DNA from 4 places in the Paenibacillus sp. cl6col genome. Region 1 is predicted to be linked to each of the others. Evidence: riboswitches for the same ligand, from Rfam matches in the RefSeq annotation. Region 1 holds a riboswitch; each other region holds the start of a gene.
What was found. Region 1 has a riboswitch for cyclic di-AMP ahead of kdpF (K(+)-transporting ATPase subunit F). Riboswitches for the same ligand answer to the same signal wherever they lie in the genome.

Region 1 (5,370 bases):
GGCGAACCAAAGGCATCCGGCACGAACGTAAGCAGCAGTGTAATAACGAAGCCAACCTCGCAAATAAACATCATCGGGTTTTTAACCATCTGACGCGGATCGAACTTCCGCAGCGCATCGATCGATGCTGCCCGCATTAAGCTGCCTTGGAACATGCTCCGTTCCTTGTCTTGATGTGTATGCGTACGCGCCGGTTCAAATGGCGCAGGTGTTTTCATCTGTTTTTCCGTCTTCATTTTCCGTTCCCCCTTATTTCCACAACGTCAGATGTTCTGCGACCGGACCGAGCACGACTACCGGGAAGAACGTCAGAGCACCCACAATAAGTACTGTGCCGACAAATACGATACCGAACAGCGCCGTATTCGTCTGGAACGTACCACTTGTGTTCGGAATTGGCTGCTTCTTCGCCATCGATCCTGCTACGGCAAGGAGCGTAACGAGCGATACGTAGCGCCCTAAGAACATGACAATACCTGTGGAAATGTTCCAAAACGGCGTTGCATCTCCCAACCCTTCAAACCCGGATCCATTGTTCGCCGCAGATGATGTAAACTCATATAATGCTTGCGACAATCCGTGGAATCCTGGATTGGACAGGGTGTCCGCCTGTGTAGCAACTGCAATTGCAGTCGGTACTAGAATCAATATCGGATGCACCAGCAAGGTAACCGCCAGCAGTTTCATCTCCTTACTTTCCAGCTTGCGGCCCAAAAATTCAGGTGTCCGTCCGACCATGAGACCGGATAGGAATACGGCGATCATGACGTACAGCAGCACGTTCATAAATCCAGCACCGACGCCGCCGAATACGGTATTCAGCATCATATTCGCCATCGGGATCAAGCCACCGAGTGGTGTCAGCGTGTCATGCATATTATTGACTCCGCCCGTCTCCGATGCAGTCGTAACGACCGAATACAGTGACGATTGCACAACGCCAATGCGCACTTCCTTCCCTTCCATGCTGCCTGTTCCACTTAATCCTGCTGCGTTCAGCACAGGATTGCCCATATGTTCGGCCGTAAGCGATGATCCGAGCATAATGAGGAACAAGATCGCCATGGAGACGAACAGCACTCGCCCTTCCTTCTTGTTGCCGACCATGCGGCTGTAGGCAAACGGCAGCCCCGTGCACAGCATCAGCATGAGTAAAATATGAATTAAATTCGTCACACCGTTCGGATTCTCGTATGGATGTGCGGAGTTCGCTCCAAAGTGGCCGCCGCCATTGTTGCCAAGCTCCTTAATCGACATCATAGCTCCTACAGGGCCGAGCGGAATGTGCTGCTCTGCTCCTTCAACGGTTACTGCACTTTCCATTGGACTTAAGGATTGCGGAACCCCATTCCAGATGAACAGTACACTGGCAGCGATCGCAATAGGCAGGAAAATGCGCGTAATCGAACGCACAAGGTCTGCCAAGAAGTTGCCGAGCGGCTTGCCAGTCAAACCGCGAATAATCGCCATTACTGCCGCAAGCGCAGTAGCAGGTGACGTAAACATCAAGAAAATAATGCCCGTCATTTGTGACAGCGGAGACAGTCCACTTTCACCGCTATAGTGCTGCAAGTTCGTATTCGCCATGAAGCTGATCGCCGTATTGAATGCTACTCCCGGTTCCATGCCAGGAATGCCATTCGGATTCAACGGCAATACCCCTTGAAGGCGGAATATTGCATACGTCACCACAATCATTAGCACGTTCGTGGCAACTGCTGTAAAGGCGTATGCCTTCCAGCTTTGCGATTGATCCTTAATGCCGAAACACTTAAATAAAAAACGATCTATCGGACCAAATACAAGGTCCAACGGTCTTGGAGCTCCGCTATTATCAAACACCCCTGCCATATATATTCCGATCGGACGCGCTATCGCCAAGGCAAGCAATAAGGTAATTCCAATGGCGATCCATTCGATTGCACTCATTGTTCCGTTCCACCCTTCTCTAATGTACAAATATCAACAATCACTCTGCCCAAACTAAAATCGTTCCGGCTTGACTAAGGCATATAACAAATAAATGAACAGCGCCGTAATCAAGGTGAATAACACGATCATCATGAGCGATCACCCCGTTCATCCACTTCCGCCTTGCACCAATGGAGAATGCCCATTACGCTTAGTCCAAGCAGTGCGAGAAGAATCATCATGACTGCATCAAACATAGTCCCTTCCTCCTCCTGAATAAGGTTCTCATCTCTCCAGGCAATGCTGCCGCGATCCCGCTCCTACCAAGACTTCTCGCTCTGTAGGAACGCGCAGGCAACACAAAAAGCCACACGGAAAGAGGGACCCTTTCCGTGTGGCTTTTTTCGCGCGTCGTCAAATAAACGTGCGCGTAATGTTCCACGACGAAATAAAGGCTGCCTCCTTGGACGCTTACGAGGTTAGCTGACGGATTCGGGCGCGAAGAGTCGCCCTACCAGCCAGGAACGGATTCCTGTGCCGGATTCACCCCTTGCGCGAACTGCAGATGTACAGCTGGCGCACTAACATTGGTTCCCCCGTTCCCATGAATGGGATTCAGCGGTGAGCATTGCCTATATGGATAAATTAGATGATATCTGATAGTAAAAATGAAACTTGATCCGATTGCGTATAAATGACGTAATTTGCACCAAGCAATCGGTAGATCGACTGCGGATGATGACGCTTCGTCACGATTGTGATCGGATCCGTCGTCCATTGCCGGCATATTTGAAGCAGCCGGCAGGAAAGCGCAAAGCTCTGTTCAAACACATAGATTCGGCCAATCGGGACATGAGGGACGGCCCACGCCTTCGGCTCCGTCGTATTGATTCGGCATATGGAATGAACGCCAATACCTTCCAATCGCTTTGCCAATCGCCCATTATGGGCAATTCCCGCCACCGAATATCCTGCTCCTTTCAACTGACGTATGAATTCAATCCCCGTCTCACAGCCTGCGAACACTGTAATGACCCGGTCCGCATCGTACATATCCAGTTCCTCCTGTTCATCTGTCCGAAGCCCTACTTGCAAGAAAGAGGTGCGTCGCCATATGATCAGGCGCGCCTCTCCCGTACGCTTACGAGGTTAGCTGACGGATTCGGGCGCGAAGAGTCGCCCTACCAGCCAGGACAGTAATCCTGTGCCGGATTCACCCCATGCGAACGGTGGCTGCTGACTGTCCACTCAGCTCCATTCACTTGATTGGTTCCCCCGCTTCCGCTTCCTGCGGAATTCAGCGATTGAGACGCAACGGATAACGTTGTTGTTGCTGAACTGAATCTTACGCCTTTCCCCCTCCTGCTGTAAATGAAATGAAAACCATAATTTCTCCATTTCCGGGCAATTGTGATCAACTAATCCCATCTTATCTCCCATTACAGCATCATTACCTCGCAATTTCTCAACTTTGCTTATGCGGCGATGATTTCATGAGAAAAACAAAGAAATTTAAATAAATACCTGTATGTAAACGCTTTGTTTGACCATTTGTTTGGATTTCCTGGATTGGATTCTATTTACAATCTCTATTCCAAAAGGTAGGATACGCACAACAACTGAGACGCTGCTTGCAATCGATTTCGATCTGCACGGCAGATATTGCATCTCATCGAGAGGAGGCACGATATGCAAGACCTAGAACTTGCACAATTACTAAGTCACAAGCTATCTGAACACTGGGGAAAATGGAGCGAGCAGCATGGAGACAGAATCTTTCAACCAGAAGAGATGGACGTTCATCTTGCTTCCGACCTTGTTTATATTCGACTTCAACCGCGTGAACAGCTACTCGACAGTACGGAACACAACTATAGCGGCAGCACTCGTCTACGAGCTCACAAGGCGATCTCCCAATGGGAAGTGCAGCAGCGTGGAATCATGTGGGATACGATCATTCCTCGTGCATGGGGAGTAAGCGTTATGCGCATGTGGCTCGATCTACCCCTGGTAGGCGGAACCACGCTTGACGTCATACAACTGGAGCCACATTCAAGCAGGAAGCTATGTCTCTCCCCTTGAAACCAATTTATAGAGAGCTGTAATCGATAATCAAGTTTCTGACGATGCGCAGGCATACAACTGCGCATCGTTCTACCCCGTTTACCCAAACGTGATACTTGTTCAAGTTCCTTCTTGCCCGAATCCTATCACTCGATAGCCATTAAAAAACAGCCCTCCTCTTGCCCATGCAAGTGTCAGACTGTTCACTTCGTTATGCTTGATTGGCATAGGACAGTTGATGTGCATCTTCATATCCTTTCGCATACCCCACCCGATATCCATCTTGATATGCAGGATGCTGAATGCGATGATGAGTCGAATGTGTTGAGGCAAATTGCTTCGTTGTACGCCGACGATCGGGCTGCTTCACAACCTGAAGACGGCGTTGCGATTTCCGTTGCGGAACCTGCTTGCCCGCTTTCCTTACGCTTCCCGTTGATCCAATGCCGCTAACCAACTTCTGCTGTCCTATTTGCCGCCGGGATCTCCGTGCTCGCTTCAGCTTATTCACTTGCAACTTCTCCCTCCTCCACTCTCATCTCCTCGAATTGACAATCCGGATGCAGCCATGGAGGCGCAGCTGTGCCTGTCTTGCGAATACGGGTCTGAAAACCTGTGACCATGCCGCATAGTGCAAGCTGATACATGGACAACAGACGAATATTGTCCTTGAGCAATTTCGTTGCAGCTTCTGAATGTGCTGTGAGGTCAGCCATTTGATTCAACATACGTGCCAATGCGGATTGGCTCTGCACAATAGCCTTGATCATTTCAATCTGCACCTGCTGCTCCTCGTGCGCTGCAGCCATTACATTTTGTCTCCTATTCCGAACTCCCCATTCAACATGCCCCCTCCGAGGCTATCCCCGTAACCCTCGGATTCCTCACGCCGGAGCAGTACCTTCATATTGTGGGACAGACTGACTTGCAGCTTCGTCAAACTCTCGATTACTTCAACCACTTGCGCATGCACGTCAAGAGGTTCGACAATCTGTTCCCGATGATTCGTGAACGAATGCTCTGTCATATGATTCAACGTCCAGTTGCGCATCTTCTCGGCCTCTACTGCTTTAGCTTCTAGGATCTTCGCTACATTGCCCTGCATCTTGGCCATAGCCTCCAGAATGACGTGATAGGACTGTTCTCTATTCATGCAGATCCCCCCTTGCATGCGCATTATTCCTCTGTATCATCCGAAATCTCCTTCAACACATGCTGCAGCTGTTCCGCCATCGCTTCCTCTAGCTCGGCGATTCCGTTCAGATAAGCTACGATACTTTTCGTTAATGCCTGGGAGTATTCCTTATAATCGTTCTCCCCCCCGAATTGAGGGTCAACATCCGGCAGTGCATGCACGATTTGCGCCATGCGAACCGCTACTTGCCGCTCTGCGTC
Region 2 (5,370 bases), on a different contig from region 1:
CCATTCCTGGCGATCGGCTCTATTTTAGGAACGATGAAGAGCGCGGATGCCTCCATTGCGGTCGCGAACATTTTGCTCATGGGATTTGCCATCATGGGAGGCTTGTGGATGCCGCTGAAGACATTGCCAAGCTGGATGCAAGTTATTGGAGAATGGCTGCCATCCTACCGCTATGCACATGGTGCATGGAATATGCTCGCTGGGGGAAGTCCTGCCCTGCTGGATTGGGTAATTCTTCTGGGCTGTGGCATGATCTTCATGGTAATATCGAGTTATATCTTTAACAGACGGGAAGCGATGTAAGTGAACGTAGTCAAGAAGAGATTATTTCCCGAAAAAGAGGGAGCGGAGCCTTACATCTCCCTCGTCAACTTATGCGTCCCCATCTTTTTCCTGCTGCGTGAGACTCCGACCAAGCTATTGGTGGGGTTCACGCTGCTTCTGTTTCTAGTGATCGCATTTTGGCTGCAGTATCGGCACGAGAAGCAGGCATTGCTGTGGTTGGCTGCTCAGGCTGTAATTATTCTCGTATTCATCCTTTTCTATCACCCTATGTATGCTTATATGGTGTTCATGATCGCGCAGATGATAAGCAGGCAGAAGACCTCCATTATTTTAGGAACAGCTGCCGTCATGGCGGTAGGTATCTTAATCGGATTGTCTCAACGCTTGGATACGGTAGCCGTATGGTCTTCCCTGCATACCCTGCTGCTTCCTCCATTATTCGGTGTGCTCGTCATGCCATTCATCATGCGTGCCGCTGGGCAATACAAGCAGATGGCGGAACGATTGCAGGCAGCGACCTCACAGCTCGAGCGGATGGCCCAGCAGGAAGAGCGCCAGCGCATTGCACGCGAATTGCATGATACACTTGGACACACGTTGTCCTTGATCACGCTTAAGAGTGAAGTGACAGAGAAGCTTATTACACGGAATCCAGAGCGGGCCATCGCTGAAGCAAGGGAGATTCAAGAAACATCGCGTGCGGCGTTGAAGCAGATGCGCCAACTCGTAACTGAAATGAAGATTGTCAAGCTTGCAGAGGAATATGAGCATGGAAGGCAGCTATGCGCTGCCGCAGGAATTGAGCTGGAATTTCAGGAACGCAGCGAGGGAATTAGCCCTTCAGCAGCAGCTCCAAGCATTGTGGACCGATTGCCATTATCAGCATTGCAGGAGACGATTCTCGCCATGTGCTTCCGGGAGACCTTAACGAATGTCGTCAGGCACAGCCGGGCGAAGCATTGCTCGGTTCGGGTTGAGGTGGAAGAGGCAAGGGTTCGATTGGAGATTGCAGATGATGGCATCGGAATTGATGAGCACCAGCTTAAGCAATCAAGTGGGACAGGCATGGCCGGACTGAAACAGCGGCTTCAGCTTGTGGACGGGACGCTTGCTATAGAGTCTGGTGCCCACAAGGGAACGGTATTATCGTTAGTCATTCCGCGTGTAATCCGCGATGGGAAGGGGAAAGGTACATCATGATTCGAGTGATATTAGGAGAGGACCAACAGATGCTGCGAAGTGCACTCGCCACCTTGTTGTCGCTTGAGGATGATATCGAAGTGATTGGACAGGCCGAGAATGGCAGTGTAGCGCTGTCGCTTATAGAGGAACTTCAGCCGGATATCGCGGTATTGGATATTGAGATGCCGCTTATGACGGGGCTGGATGTCGCGGATGCAGTCAAGAAGAAGGGGCTGGACTGTCGGATTATTATGCTGACGACCTTTGCTCGCTCAGGCTATCTCCAGCGTGCAATGACATCCAGTGTAGGCGGTTATTTACTCAAGGACAGCCCAAGCGACGAGTTGTCAGATGCCATTCGCCAGGTATATGCAGGCAAGCGGGTGATGAGTCCCGAATTAACGTTGGCTGCGTGGGAAGACCCTTGTCCGTTGTCCCCGAGGGAGAAGGAAGTGCTGTTGCTTGCTGAGAATGGACTGTCCATGCAGGATATTAGCGCCAAATTGTTCTTATCCTATGGAACGGTGCGCAACTATATGTCGGATGCGATTAGCAAAGTAGGAGCGGGTACGCGCATTGAGGCGATTCGAACTGCCAGGGAGAAGGGCTGGCTGGATTAAGAACTGCTGCTGGAATATATGCAGAAGATACTTGATGGAGAATTGTCGGCTCAATTAGCATCCAGAATATAAATGGGTAAGTGCTTCATTCTCTCTAAGTGAATATTTAGCTTATTTTCAGTTTCATTTCAGGAATTACGAACATACTATAGCCATCCCTTACATAAGGAGGTGGAACCTATGAAACGCAATTCAACCGTAGCAGCGTGGACGTGCCTAATGCTTCTCTTGATGGCTTCACCTGCAGCAGCGCAAAGCAGAACTGCGCTAGATGCTGCAACAGATAAGAGCAGGGAGCAAGCTGCTGTACGAGTGGTCACTTCATCTCAGGCTGTACAGCCGAATCAGCAGAGCACGGAGACGGATAAGCAATTAGAACAAGTACAGGCACAAATGAAGGAGCTTCGTGCAGAAATGAAGCAGCTGCGCGAGAAGAAGCTTCAATTGCTAGCTAAGAAACACGGAATTTCGACAGAAGGCAAGACCAACAAGCAAATTCACCAGGAATTACGCGAGAAATTAGGCATAAAAGGACGACTGTTCCACGAGAAACATCACATTAATGGGAAGCATGTCGAGGATCGTCAGACTCAGCTTCAGCACGAGGAAGAAAAGCATCGAGCGGAGGCGGATGGGCTCACACCAGAAGAGATTAAGGCGAAATTCCAAGAATCGAATGGGTCAGTCAAGTAAATCAGAAGCGTCTATGCAAAAATAGTGAATATCCAGACAAGATATTGGGACATGCGTACAAGCGCATGTCCTTGTGTCGTTAATGGCGATGAGAATGGTTGAAACCGAAAAAGAAATATTTCGTAAAGATAGATAAAAGCACGAATCGTTGACATGCAGAGATGCATAGGATAAAGAAGTTGGATTTGCGCGGATAATGAGGGTAACATGAAACAACCCGACGAAAAGGCGCGTAGCGCTTCTCATCGGGTTATGTAGTCGTTCATATCATTATAAGAGTGCAGTAAACAATCAAACTATTGATATTATTGATTTTCAGTAGCGATAGACGAGAAGTCATTCTCGCTCATTACACGACGTGCACCTACATAGCGCTTCTCGTAGTAGTCCATGCTAAGGCTGTCGATGCGCGTACCCTTGCTTGTCGAAGCGTGTGCAAATTTGTTGTCGCCTACGTAAATGCCGACATGCGATACACCGTTGCCGCCGCTTGTGTCAAAGAAGACCAGGTCTCCTGGACGAAGCTCGTCTTTGCTAACTTTCTCACCAGCGTCAAATTGCGACGAAGATGTGCGAGGAAGATCAATTTCGAACTTGTCGAACACGTACTTCGTAAATCCGGAGCAGTCAAAGCCTTTCGTTGTTGTACCACCATACTTGTACGAAATGCCAAGCAAACCTTCAATCGTGTTGTCCATTTTGGATGCTGCGAATGTGCTGCCTGCACTGAACGAAGTAAACAGAACGCTCAGTCCGAGCACCGCTGTCACTAGCTTCTTCTTCAAAGGGAAAGCTCCTTCCGTGCCTGCGAGGTTAGCTGGAGGGTTCGGTTGAAGGACCCCTATGATCCCTGTGTTACAAGATCAATTCACCCGTAAAAACTGGTTCCCCCGCTTTCCGGTCCGCCCGGAAACTCGGCATTCTGGTTTTTGGAATATGTATTGCTGCGTGCGATAGTAACAATTTTGCAAGAGTTAGTGCCGCTTTCATGACAAAGTTGTAATAAATCTAGATTTATTGTAACAGACGGAAATTCCTTTGACAAATATTTTTTGTCCTTGACACGAAAAAAACTTGTCAGATCAGCGTTTTTTTCGCTGATAGACAAGTTTTTTAATTCATTTTGTTAGGTTACGCTGCTTCAATATCATCGTAACCCTTTGTAACTTTGTAACTTTGTAACTTTATAACTCTGTAACTAAATTGCGTTCAATCAGAACCCCCATTATTTCATCTGTTGCTCTGCTTCCTGCCAGACAGCGTGGCGTGCAGACAATCCCCACATTTTAAGTATAGTCATAATGGCAGGCAATGCCTGTTGAATAATGAGTGCGGTAATTCCGGTGAACACGGCCGCCGCCGTTGTGGACAATATGCCTACGCCAATAGTGATACCAATAAAGAGAAGTGACAATCCTAGAATGGGAAGCAAGCGACGAGTTCCGGCTGTCACAGATCGAATTAACGGTGTTTCTGAGGCAGCGCCGAAGTTAAGGAATAAGAACAATTGATGAACAAGCCAGCCGCCAATGAACCAAGCGATTACAAACGGTGCCACTGCCACGAGTAAGGAAGACAGAGAAGCCGATGTGGACAGGGCATGGGCCGCATAAGGAACGAACCATATAGCGGGTGCGATAATGAGCAGTGTCTCGAGTAGATAGAGGACAAGCATTGGCTTCCAAGCGAGCTTGATCCCTTGGAAAAAGGCAAGCCCCTGCTGCTTGGGCCGTGACATAGCATGGAATACACCCGCGTGAATGAAGGGGGTAAGCAGCATATGGACGGCAACGAATCCGAGGATAGCCCATAAGTAAGGGAAATAGTCATTCGTCTTCATTAGATAGAACTGGCTTTCGGTCAGAAAGAGCTGCCTGCTCATCTCGGTAGGTGCTGGATCTGGGTAACGGCGCAGGATAGGTGTTACCACTCCATCGACGAAGCGATAGAGGAAGAACCCCCATAACAGTTGGTACAAGAATAGAATGACCCATATATAGATGTGCTCTTTGCACCAATTCCAGCCTGAACGCACATAAGCCTTCACACTATCACCACCCCAAAATGTTCGTAACAGCTTCGATTACCTTGATGACGGATAAATTAACTCGTGTACGGACAGGTTCATCGACATGAGCACGCATATAATTATTGATGTGCTTGTTCTCAACGACAATCGAATATAGAGGATCAACCATGACCCAGCTGAGCGGCGCTTTATGGGTGACGGTATATTGGATGCGGTCTCCCTCTCCATTCCATCCCTTGCGAGTCGTCGTGCCATCCAAGAATCCGAATACGATCGGAATGGATGGATAATTGGCACCGAGCTTGCGGATATAGACAGTCGCTTCATATTGGGTAGACCCATTCGATTCAATCGTACGTGAATCAATGTTCTCCACGGCGAAGTCTGCCATCATGCCGTTGTACACATATTGTTGGAAGAAATCATTCCACTTGCGGTTAGTTACCTGCTCAACGACTCGCTGAAAGTCTGATGTAGTTGGGTACTTGAAACGGTACTTCTGCGTATAAGTTCTCATAATGCGGCTCATCATTTTTTCCCCGACCTGCTTCTCGATTGCAA
Region 3 (5,370 bases), on a different contig from region 1:
TTCGGTTCAATATGTGCTGAAGCAAGCGCTTCTGTCAGCCTGTCTGTACCACACTTGCTGGCATAGCGAGCCTTCAGGTTATTCCAAATCGTCTTGCGACGCTGAGCGAACGAAGCCTGTACAACATCGAATAACAGCGGCTCATCCTTCACCTGCACAGGTGGAGTCTGTCTCACACGTAGACGGATTACTGCAGACTCTACATTTGGCTGCGGGATGAACACCGTATGCGGCACGGTGCATACAAGCTCCGGCTCTGCAAAATATTGAACAGCCACACTTAAGCTGCCGTAATCCTTGCCTCCTGGCTTCGCTGCCATTCGCTCTGCAACTTCCTTCTGAATCATGACGACGATGTTCTTGAGCGGCAGACGCTCCTCCAGAAGCTTCATCATAATCGGGGTCGTCACATAATACGGCAAGTTAGCCACAACACTTACCCGATCGACATCCTGGAACTGTTCGCGGAACAATTCATGCAAATCCACCTTCAATACATCCCCATGTACAACATGGACATGTTCATAGGGCTCCAGCACTTCCCCTAATATCGGAAGCAAGCGCTGATCGATCTCGACTGCTGTTACACGACGAGCGCGCTTAGCGAGCTGCTCCGTAAGCGCACCAATCCCAGGCCCAATTTCCAGGGCACCTGTCACATCATCCAGCTCTGCAGCATCCACAATACGGCGCAAAATGTTCATATCAATTAGGAAGTTCTGTCCTAAGCTTTTCTTAAATGAAAACCCATGCTTGCGTATAATGTCTTTCGTGCGGTTCGGTGTTGCAATATCTATTCTCGTCTGCGTCATTCCATCTATTCTCCTTCTGCACATTGTTCCTGCTCGAATTGGTTCAGCTTCCGCAAGGCGTTCTCAAATTCCTCTCGTCCGATCTGAAACACACCGCAGCGCTTGAGCATCTGCTTCGCGTTACAGTATCCAATGCCCAATATTTCACCTAACTGCCGTCTGCGTTCTGCAGAGCCTGCATGCGTCGTTAATCCCGCTTCGACGAGATCCGTCCACGTCAGCTCTGACGTCATGCTTGGCATCTCTGAGCGAACCTGCTCTAAGGCACGGCGAATCGCTTCTGGCTTTGCATTCTCCACACCAAGATCCCCTTTGGCTATCGCCTCATGTCTAGGCAGGAAAGCGTGCTTGCACCCAGGTACACGTTCTGCTATCGTCTTCCGAATTTTCTCTCCCGCATGATCTGGATCCGTGAAAATAATAACCCCTCGACGCTCTTGGGCCAATGCGATGCGTTTTATCGTTGTATCATTAATCGCCGATCCACCTGTCTCAATTGTATCCGCCTCAACGGCACGGTGAATGGCAACGGTATCATCTTTGCCTTCTACAACTATCACTTCACGTATCAATATGCTTGCTCCTCTCACCACAAGGCTGCTTCCTAATTCCGCATCCTTCTCATGCTCTCCATTCATAAATAAACAACAAAAGAAGAGGGTGTCCCCTCTTCTTAGCATGACATAAATCATTATTCATTACTATATCCTAATTACACATGGCTGCATACCTTGTGCGTTAGTTCGATTCCGGCTTTACTGGGCCAACCACGTATACGGTGTACCCCTTCTTGCGTCCGAATTTGCTGACCGCCTTCTTGCTGTCGAAGTATACATCGATAATTTTCCCCTTGACCGCGCCACCTGTATCTTCAGCACGTCTGAATCCAATCCCTTCGATATATACCCACCAGCCGAGCGGAATGACCTTCGGATCAACCGCGATAGTACGACCTTCTGATACTATTGCGCCAGATGCCGTCTTCGCACCAGCCGATCCCTCAGATTCCGTATACGCCGTCAGTTGAACGTTCTTCAGCACTTTTTTATAGTTAAAATCTTTGTCGCCACTGGAAACATTGTCAGAATCGTCTTCCTGCGCGTTCACTGACAGAACAGCAACTTCCGGTTCCTTCTTCGTTCCATAGGCTATCACTTGATTCACTTGTTTTGTATGAACGGATTTGTCGACCATCTGCGCATATACGAGCTTACCATCCTCGTACGTTTTCTGTACTTTCTGGACAACCAAGCCTTCTTTTCCATCTTGAACCGTCTTGGTCTTCCCCTTAAGGAGAGTAGCATCTGCCTGCTTCACCACTTGATAAGGAACCTTCACTTTACGCTCTTCCATCTTCTTGCTGACACGGACGATACGAATATCCATGTTCTTCGAAATAGAGGCACGCTTAGAAGGGAATACCTTATCTTCAGGGTTCACTTGGATTTGCAGCGAACTCAGTGCATCATGCACCGACTTCTTCGTCGTAAATTGTGTTTCTTTCTTCCCATCCGCTGTAATTTGGATAGGCAAAGCGCGTTCAATAATAACTCGATCTCCATCAGCAATTTCTGCATCAAGCGGCTTCGATACTACATCGTATGCCCCAAGCGCTATCGCATGCTCATCCAAAACATTGCGAAGCGTATCTAGGCGAGTTTCGACTGAACGCTCTTGTCCATCAACGAGCACAGCCACTGTCTTCTTCGTTACATTATACCAAGTCAAGACTGCTATTAATGTGATCACGATTGCTACAGCTGCAATAACGGTGATAACACGCACATTTTCATGCTTCCATCGCAATGCGAGTGACATGCTGGATGATCGGGGTTCATGGGTTTCGTTGTTCACGATCTGTCCCATTTCTCGGTCCTCCTTACATAGTCCCGCCGTCGAGTGCTCTGCATGATTCCATCTGACGCGACTATTTCAAGAATGTTTACGAGAGACTTCACTTGCCATAAACGAGCATGTAATCGTTCAAGACAATGCCGAAATCTCCGTACCAACGTTTCAGTATTGGCTGCTCCCACCTCCTATTTCTTACACCCTATGACGTCTTTATTCTCATTATTCAAAAAAAAGAATGTTTGAGAGTAAACAAAAGAAGCCCTTCGTAAGAGGAGACTCTTTCGCGGCTTCCGTAATAGAAACCCAAACGTCAACAGTGCAGGACGCGAGGAACCCTCTCTCGGTACGCTGACGAGGTTAGCTGTCGGGTTCGGGCTTGAGAGTCGCCCTATCGGAACCAACCGGCTCATGGCTCGGTCGTCCCTAATTCACCCCAAGGAATTAATCCGTGTGATTGAACATGTACTCATGTCATGTCGTTCACACTCTGGTTCCCCCGCTCTCCACTTCATGGAGATTAAGCGATACTGAATTAGTTGGAACAATATTGAATTGTGTAATAACATCTGTGAGAAATCATATCGTGTTTGCAATCTTCTTGTAAAGACAGTAGCAATTCCGTTTTTCGCGAAAAATGGTTAAAAAAATGTAACTTAATCCGTTTTTCATAATGAAATCCACTTATTTTATGGCCAATGTCTTTTTTTCACTTGTTTTTGGCCCGTTTTCACGCGATGTCAAAACATGTCATTGCATTTTGAGTCGTCATTCTGCAAAATTCTTCAAATTCCATACCTTTCAGCTCTGCTGCAACCTCTGCAACAAGACGAACATATGCGGACTCATTGCGCTTGCCTCGGAACGGATGAGGAGTCAAATAGGGAGAATCCGTCTCCACAAGCAGTCGATCATTCGGAACCTTAACAAGTACTTCTTTCGGCTGTTTTGCATTTTTGAAAGTAACAGGTCCTCCAAATGAAAGGTAGAAGCCCATATCCAGGCACATCTTCGCTGTTTCCCAGCTACCTGAGAAGGAGTGCATGATGCCCCCTACTTCGTGAGCCTTCTCCTCGCGCAAGATGCGGATTACATCTTCGTGCGCTTCACGATTATGAATAATGATCGGCATCTTCAATTCTCGCGCCAACCCAATTTGCTCGCGGAATACACGGTGCTGAACATCCTTCGGAGACGTATCCCAGTGATAGTCCAGTCCGATCTCGCCAATCGCCACAACCTTTTCATGCTCCGTTAGCTTGGCGATCCAGTCTATATCCTCCGGCTTCATCGTTATCGCATCTACCGGATGCCAGCCCACGGCTGCATAGATAAAATCATATTTCTCTGCCAACGCCATCGTCGTCGGGATCGTCTCTCGATTGAACCCGATGTTAACCATACGGGTCACCCCTTGTTCAACGGCCCGTGCGATAACCTGATCGCGATCCTCATCAAAATTGCTGCTGTCTAAATGCGTATGTGTATCAAATAACACGTTTATGCGCCCCTTTTTCTTTCTTGTAAATCGATCTAATGATTGCGGCGTATAAACATACGCCTTGTATCTTCCGTAAGGTGATTCGAGACTTCCAGAAGCTTGTCCATTGGGAAATAGATATAGTGTTTTCCACGGCGAATGCCGCTAATGGAACGTACAATATCCGATTTCTTGGACAGCTCTACAATTTGCTGATCCCGCCCCCATAGCATAATATGTTGCTGTGAACGGGCATCCCCCTTTCGATATACATCATAGGGCTTGTCGAAGGGAGAATCGAACATAAGTTCATAGTTCGGATCAAGCCCAATCTGCGACCACTCTGCCCGCAATCGTTCCTGTAAATCTTCATCCATCTGTTCGACTTCAATATATTTATATAGTTTACGCTCCATGAATCGTTGGCACAAGTCAACGAGACGCTCATCCTTCTCCCTTGTCCACTGCATAAATGCGGTCTGTACAAATGCCTCATCCATTTGGATATATTGTTCCGTCGTAATCGTTCCTTCAAATAAAGCATCTAGAGGAGAGAGGAAATATTGGAAAGTGTACCCACCCAAATATAATTCTTTGGCTCGTTTGAAAATCAGGCGAAGCAACATCTCCGAGCTTCGGGTTACCGGATGGAAGTAAACTTGCCAGTACATCTCATATCGAGCTAGCAAGTAATGCTCTACTGCGTGCATGCCGCTCTCTTTGACTACTATCCGATCCTTAAGCGGTCGCAGCACCCTTAGAATACGATCAATATCGAATGTACCGTAATTAACACCGGTAAAATATGCATCCCGCAGCAAATAGTCCATACGATCCGCATCAAGGGAGCCGGATACCAAATTCACGACAATCGGCCGCTCATATGTCCTGCGAATCACTGATGCCACCTTGGTTGGGAGCTGGGGGTCTACTTGTCTCAGCACGCGATTGATATCGGTATCTTCTATTATAATGCGGTATGTCCAATCTTCATGAAACATATCGAAGGCCTCTTCAATGGAATGAGAGAATGGTCCATGGCCCACATCATGAAGCAGTGCAGCACATAAGGCAACCAGCCTCTCTTCTTGCGGCCAGTCCTCGTATTGGTTTCGTTCAAATTGAGAAATAATCCGCCGAGTAATCTCGTATACGCCCAGAGAATGAGAAAAGCGGCTATGCTCTGCCCCATGGAATGTTAAATAGGAAGTTCCTAATTGGCGAATG
Region 4 (5,370 bases), on a different contig from region 1:
CGCCTGAGCGGGAGAATGCAATGGAATTCTCTACACCTTATTACTTGGCGGAAGCAGGGGTTATTGTACGTGCTGCAGACAAGGATAAGTATAAGTCACCTGAAGATTTGAAGGGCATGAAGATCGGCGTACAGCTTGGCTCAACCTTCGAGGATGTCGTTCAGCAAATCCCTGATGCGAAGAAGGAAATGCTGGATAAGGTGAACGACCTCGTTCTTGCACTGGAGTCGAATCGTTTAGAGGCTGTCGTTGTGGAGAAGCCTGTGGCAGCGGCATTTGCTGCGAATCGCAAGGAAGTCGCTGTCGCGCCTGTGGAATTGAAGCCAGTAAGTGAAGGATATGTAATTGGAGTACGCAAGGGCAGTGTGAAACTGCGTGATGAAGTGAATAAGACGCTTGAACGCTTGAAGCAGCAGGGCAAGCTGGATGAATTCATTACACAAGCGGTACAACTGGCGGAACAATAAGATCAGATGGATTGCATCTATATGCGGTCTATACGGATCTCGATGTGATATGTTCGCTCCTCGTGGGAATTCAACCAGTGAGGAGCTTTTTCTCTTTATATAGAAGAAATGCAGATTAACAGTCGTGATAGATAGGGAAGGGGAAGTTTGTCATGTTCGATTGGTTCGACATGTTATGGACGTATAAATTAGGATTTGTATCCGGTGCTGGCATAACCGTGCTGCTATCCGCGATATCCGTTCTGTTCGGATTACTATTGGGAGTGGCCATTGTCTTGATGAGAATGTCTAAAATAAAGCCGCTTAAATGGTTTGCTGTCACCTATATCGAGGTGTTCCGTGGGACACCTCTGCTTGTACAATTATTCATTATTCATTATGGACTTGCAGAGTATGGCGTAGAATTCAGTGCACTAACATCTGGAGCGATTGCTCTATCCTTAAATAGTGGTGCGTATTTGGCTGAAATCTTCCGTGCCGGCATACAATCGATCGACCACGGTCAATTGGAAGCAGCTCGTTCTCTCGGAATGTCAAAACCAATGGGAATGCGCTTGATCGTACTTCCACAAGCGTTCCGCAATGTTATTCCGGCGATCGGCAACGAATTTATTACGATTATTAAGGAGACTTCAATTGTCAGCACCATCGGGATTGCAGACTTGATGTTTGAGACAAATATCGTTCGTGCCAAAATTTATTCAGCGATGGGACCACTGATTGGAGCAGCGTGTATCTATCTCATTCTAACCTTCACTTTATCGAAAGTGGTGGCACGTTTGGAAAGGAAGTTGAGCGAGCATGATTAAAATTCAAAATTTGCATAAATCGTATGATAAATTGGAGATTTTAAAAGGGGTAAATGTCTCTATTGATCGTGGTGAAGTGGTTGTAGTCATAGGCCCTAGCGGATCCGGAAAGAGTACTCTCCTTCGTTGCATTAATTTGCTGGAAACTCCGACACAAGGGGATATCCGATTCGAGGATCAGTGCATCACTGACAAGTCGCACAACATTAACAAAACACGTGAAAAAATGGGGATGGTATTCCAATCGTTCAACCTATTTCCCCATATGACCGTGCTGCAAAATATTACCCTTGCTCCAATAAAGGTGAGACATGTGCCAGAAGCTGAAGCAAATAAACTAGCAATGGAGCTGCTTGGTAAGGTTGGCTTGGCGGATAAGGCCAAGGCATTCCCTAGACAATTGTCCGGTGGACAGAAGCAGCGTATCGCGATTGCGCGAGCACTTGCTATGCAGCCGCATGTGATGCTGTTCGATGAGCCGACATCAGCGCTTGATCCAGAGATGGTCGGCGAAGTGCTTGAGGTCATGAAATCACTCGCCGGAGAGGGAATGACGATGGTAATCGTAACTCATGAGATGAACTTCGCACGTGAAGTGGGCGATCGTATTTTGTTTATGGATGGCGGCAATATTGTGGAGGAAGGTTCTCCAGACCAATTATTTAACCATCCTAAGCATGCTAGAACGCAGGATTTTCTAAGCAGAGTATTGTAAAGAGGTATTGTAAATATATAGGTGTTCGAATAGGCATCCTTAGGGGGTGCCTATTGTTGTTTGCTGAATTATGTAAGCGTTTTCGTTTACAAATCTGAAATATGTGCTATGATGGAAACAGAAAGATTACAAAAATGTCATCTCTGATTACAAATTTGTTATGAAATAAAAAAAATTTGAAGCTTCAATCCATTGGGGGGCGCGGGTTCCAGAGAGTTACCATCATATTCCTGCGCACAGGTTACAAAATTGTGATATGATGCAATCCGAGCCGAAACGACACACCCGTACGGGGGATTATTGACCGGTGTTCGATATTACGAGAACACCTTGGGGTGAATCGCTTATTCCGCAACTTGGAATGGCGTAGGGGAACTCCTTGACCCGAATCCGACAACTAACCCCGCAGGCTAATGCACAGGAGGAAAACAAAACATATGCGTAAAAGAATTACACTAACGATTACAGCAGCTTTACTTGGACTTGCGTCCATTCTTCAAATTTTGCCGGCACAGGCTGAGCCCTATACGGTAAAAGAAGGAGAAACGTTCTATTCAATTGCTAAGAATTACAACATGAGTGTTGAATCCGTATTGTCGGCAAACCCGACAATTAATCCGAAAAATCTGTATGGTGGACTCTCCATCGAACTTCCAAGCCCTGTTGTTCAAAAGTCGGTATTGGAAGGGATGCCAGTCAATAATGCTTTGGGTGTAGCAAAAAATGACGAACAGGCAGTCAAAACGGCTTCGAATAATCAGAAAGCAGCAGTACAACAAGCTGCTCCTAAAAATGTAGTTCAATTGTCCTCTGGACGTACAGCGACATACAAGAAAACGATAAGCATGCGTGCAACAGCCTACACAGCTCATCCGAGTGAAAATGGCAAATGGGGCGCAGTAGATGCATTGGGTAATGCATTGAAACTAGGTACAGTTGCGGTCGATCCAAAAGTGATTCCGCTTGGTACGAAATTGTATATTACGGGATATGATTTCAAACACTTACCGACAGGCGGTATGGTTGCTGTAGCTACGGATACAGGCGGTGCAATCAAGGGGAAAAAGGTTGACATATTTGTACCGGTAAGCAAGAAGACAGGCAACACATTCGGCGTGCAAGACGTTAAAGTATATGTGTTGAAATAATATCTACTATTATATATAGATGTAGATGAATACTTACAATAGCAATTGAACAACAAGCCTCGCCATTATGGCGGGGCTTGTTTTCTTATTCCTTCTTTTCCTTCTGATCTTGGAGTAGATCAGGCAGGGTGACGAATTCATATTTCCGCTCCCTTAACTGCTGAATAATTGATGGGAGTGCTTTCACGGTTCCATGCAGATACCCATTTTGTGTGCTTCCGCTGGCATGCTGCAATACGATGGAACCTGGGCGTACCCCACGCATCACATTTTGCAAAATACGTGAAGCGGTTAATCCACGCCAATCGTTTGTATCTACATCCCAATTGACGACCATGTATCCATTATCTCCTGCCCAGCGCAATTGCTCTTCGTTGATTTCTCCATATGGCGGACGGAAGTATCGAGGCTTATATCCGGTAGACTGCTCGATAATGCGTTCAGTATCCTTCACCTGGTGTTCAAAAGCTGGAAGCGTCAGCTTTGTCAGCAACGGATGATTGTACGAATGATTACCGATCACATGCCCCTCGCGCACCATCCGCTCGACGAGTCCTGGATAAGCCTTGGCACGAGAGCCAACAAGAAAGAAAGTGGCTCGGATATTGTGCTCCTTCAATATATCCAATACAAGCGGCGTAATGCGGTTATCCGGTGCGTCATCGAAGGTGAGCGCAACTTGTCGTTCTCCATGACGCTGCTTCGCATTCAATTTAAAGATATGTGGGTATTTCAACCGTAGTTCCGCAATCGTGAGATGCTGTTTCTTCATCTTATGCATGCTGGAGCGGGATGATTGTGAAGCTTGCGCCGCAGATTGCGACGGGGTTGATTTCTGCCACTTGTGCTGGCGTTCATTCGAAGAGGAAGAACGCTGCTTCTGCTGGCTAGATTCTGACTCTGCCTGCTGCGACTCCAGTCTCTTCTGACTTTTCTGATTATCACGCTCTTTATGCTCAGCTGATATGGTGAATTTAGGCATCTCAAGATGATCCGATGAAGCTGCATTCTCTTGCTTCCCCTTAGCATGTGGGGAATGCATGTTTACAGAGTCTGCCTTGAAGATACGTGGTACTGGATGAGTGCGATCTTGTCTCCACAGACTGTCTGCTGATGAATGGATCGATTCTGACTGATTTGGCTTGCTTGGTGGAAGATTGGGTATGGGAGGCGTTGCTTCCTGCGAACGATGGAAGCAGCCAGTAATACAGAGCAAACAAAGGGATAATACAGATAAGCAGATTCGACAATGTTGCATAGCGCCATTCCCCCATTCCATAAACAGTTCAATGTTCTTGTTATGTCCTTGGGGTGGTAGAAATATGCCCTTCCACTTACCTAGTACGGTAGGGAAATAATCTCATCGACTATAATTGTTAGGATGTTCACTTGTAACTTCTTGCTAATATTCTGAAAATTTGCGAAACCATTGTCATAATTCATACGCTAATGTGACATGGGTCACAGTGGGATGTCAACCAGAACATGCATAGTAGAAGTGTAAAGGTGAGAAAAGCTTATGCATAGGCCATATAGGCAGCAATCCATAAGGTTGTGAATGTGGGCTTTTCTTACGAGCAGGAATCTGCACATCTCAATAAACGTGAGAAGGATGCAGACTGTCCTTACTCGTGAAAAAAGGAGCATACTTGTGTATACGATTCTTTCCAACGAACGCATCTCTGAAGGCATTTACCTCATGACGGTGGAGGGTCAATTTCAAGCAAGCATGGGTCAATTCTTTATGCTGCGGGCCTGGAATACGGCACCTATTCTGTCTCGTCCAATTAGCATCTGCAATTTGGAGAAGGATAGCATCCAGTTCCTGTACAAGATTGCAGGAGAGGGTACGCGTTTAATTGCACAGCTGCGTGATGGAGACCGTATCCAGCTAGAGGGGCCATTCGGCAATGGCTTCCCGCAAGTGGAGGGACGAACTGCACTTATCGGAGGCGGTATTGGCATTGCACCCTTATTATATACGGCGAAGCAGTTGGATAAACCGGATATCTATCTTGGCTTTCGAGGGCAATCCTATTTAACGGAAGCATACGAACCTTACGCGAATGAGTTGGTTGTCCGTGTAAACGGCAACCTCCTAGATGACGTGGACTTAAGTAAATACGATAATGTGCTGGTGTGTGGTCCATTGGGAATGATGAAGGCAGTTGCCTTGCAAGCAGAAGGCTTGGATACGAAGGTGTATGTATCTTTTGAAAAACGTATGGCCT

Region 2: linked by a shared signal. The riboswitch ahead of BLS15_RS26155 (C40 family peptidase) and the one ahead of kdpF (K(+)-transporting ATPase subunit F) in region 1 are both predicted to bind cyclic di-AMP.
Region 3: linked by a shared signal. The riboswitch ahead of BLS15_RS27555 (3D domain-containing protein) and the one ahead of kdpF (K(+)-transporting ATPase subunit F) in region 1 are both predicted to bind cyclic di-AMP.
Region 4: linked by a shared signal. The riboswitch ahead of BLS15_RS06520 (3D domain-containing protein) and the one ahead of kdpF (K(+)-transporting ATPase subunit F) in region 1 are both predicted to bind cyclic di-AMP.

The regions. Positions count from the first base shown of each region.
Region 1 covers NZ_FNAZ01000008.1:92,945-98,314, forward strand. The annotation lists gene kdpB (potassium-transporting ATPase subunit KdpB) at 1-155, opposite strand, end outside; gene kdpA (potassium-transporting ATPase subunit KdpA) at 250-1,920, opposite strand; gene kdpF (K(+)-transporting ATPase subunit F) at 1,984-2,064, opposite strand; cyclic di-AMP (ydaO/yuaA leader) riboswitch at 2,365-2,542, opposite strand; gene BLS15_RS20320 (hypothetical protein) at 2,557-2,964, opposite strand; cyclic di-AMP (ydaO/yuaA leader) riboswitch at 3,035-3,224, opposite strand; gene BLS15_RS20325 (hypothetical protein) at 3,601-3,993, shown strand; gene BLS15_RS20330 (hypothetical protein) at 4,187-4,486, opposite strand; gene BLS15_RS20335 (hypothetical protein) at 4,479-4,784, opposite strand; gene BLS15_RS20340 (alpha-helical endospore appendage domain-containing protein) at 4,784-5,128, opposite strand; gene BLS15_RS20345 (hypothetical protein) at 5,152-5,370, opposite strand, start outside.
Region 2 covers NZ_FNAZ01000014.1:48,149-53,518, forward strand. The annotation lists gene BLS15_RS26135 (ABC transporter permease) at 1-303, shown strand, start outside; gene BLS15_RS26140 (sensor histidine kinase) at 304-1,485, shown strand; gene BLS15_RS26145 (response regulator transcription factor) at 1,482-2,087, shown strand; gene BLS15_RS26150 (hypothetical protein) at 2,268-2,780, shown strand; gene BLS15_RS26155 (C40 family peptidase) at 3,086-3,565, opposite strand; cyclic di-AMP (ydaO/yuaA leader) riboswitch at 3,569-3,710, opposite strand; gene BLS15_RS26160 (hypothetical protein) at 4,006-4,827, opposite strand; gene BLS15_RS26165 (M1 family metallopeptidase) at 4,832-5,370, opposite strand, start outside.
Region 3 covers NZ_FNAZ01000018.1:47,871-53,240, forward strand. The annotation lists gene rsmA (16S rRNA (adenine(1518)-N(6)/adenine(1519)-N(6))-dimethyltransferase RsmA) at 1-812, opposite strand, end outside; gene rnmV (ribonuclease M5) at 818-1,384, opposite strand; gene BLS15_RS27555 (3D domain-containing protein) at 1,551-2,678, opposite strand; cyclic di-AMP (ydaO/yuaA leader) riboswitch at 2,997-3,200, opposite strand; gene BLS15_RS27560 (TatD family hydrolase) at 3,394-4,161, opposite strand; gene BLS15_RS27565 (HD domain-containing protein) at 4,197-5,370, opposite strand, start outside.
Region 4 covers NZ_FNAZ01000002.1:517,509-522,878, forward strand. The annotation lists gene BLS15_RS06505 (transporter substrate-binding domain-containing protein) at 1-467, shown strand, start outside; gene BLS15_RS06510 (amino acid ABC transporter permease) at 620-1,276, shown strand; gene BLS15_RS06515 (amino acid ABC transporter ATP-binding protein) at 1,269-1,991, shown strand; cyclic di-AMP (ydaO/yuaA leader) riboswitch at 2,251-2,419, shown strand; gene BLS15_RS06520 (3D domain-containing protein) at 2,429-3,139, shown strand; gene BLS15_RS06525 (polysaccharide deacetylase family protein) at 3,225-4,397, opposite strand; gene BLS15_RS06530 (dihydroorotate dehydrogenase electron transfer subunit) at 4,791-5,370, shown strand, end outside.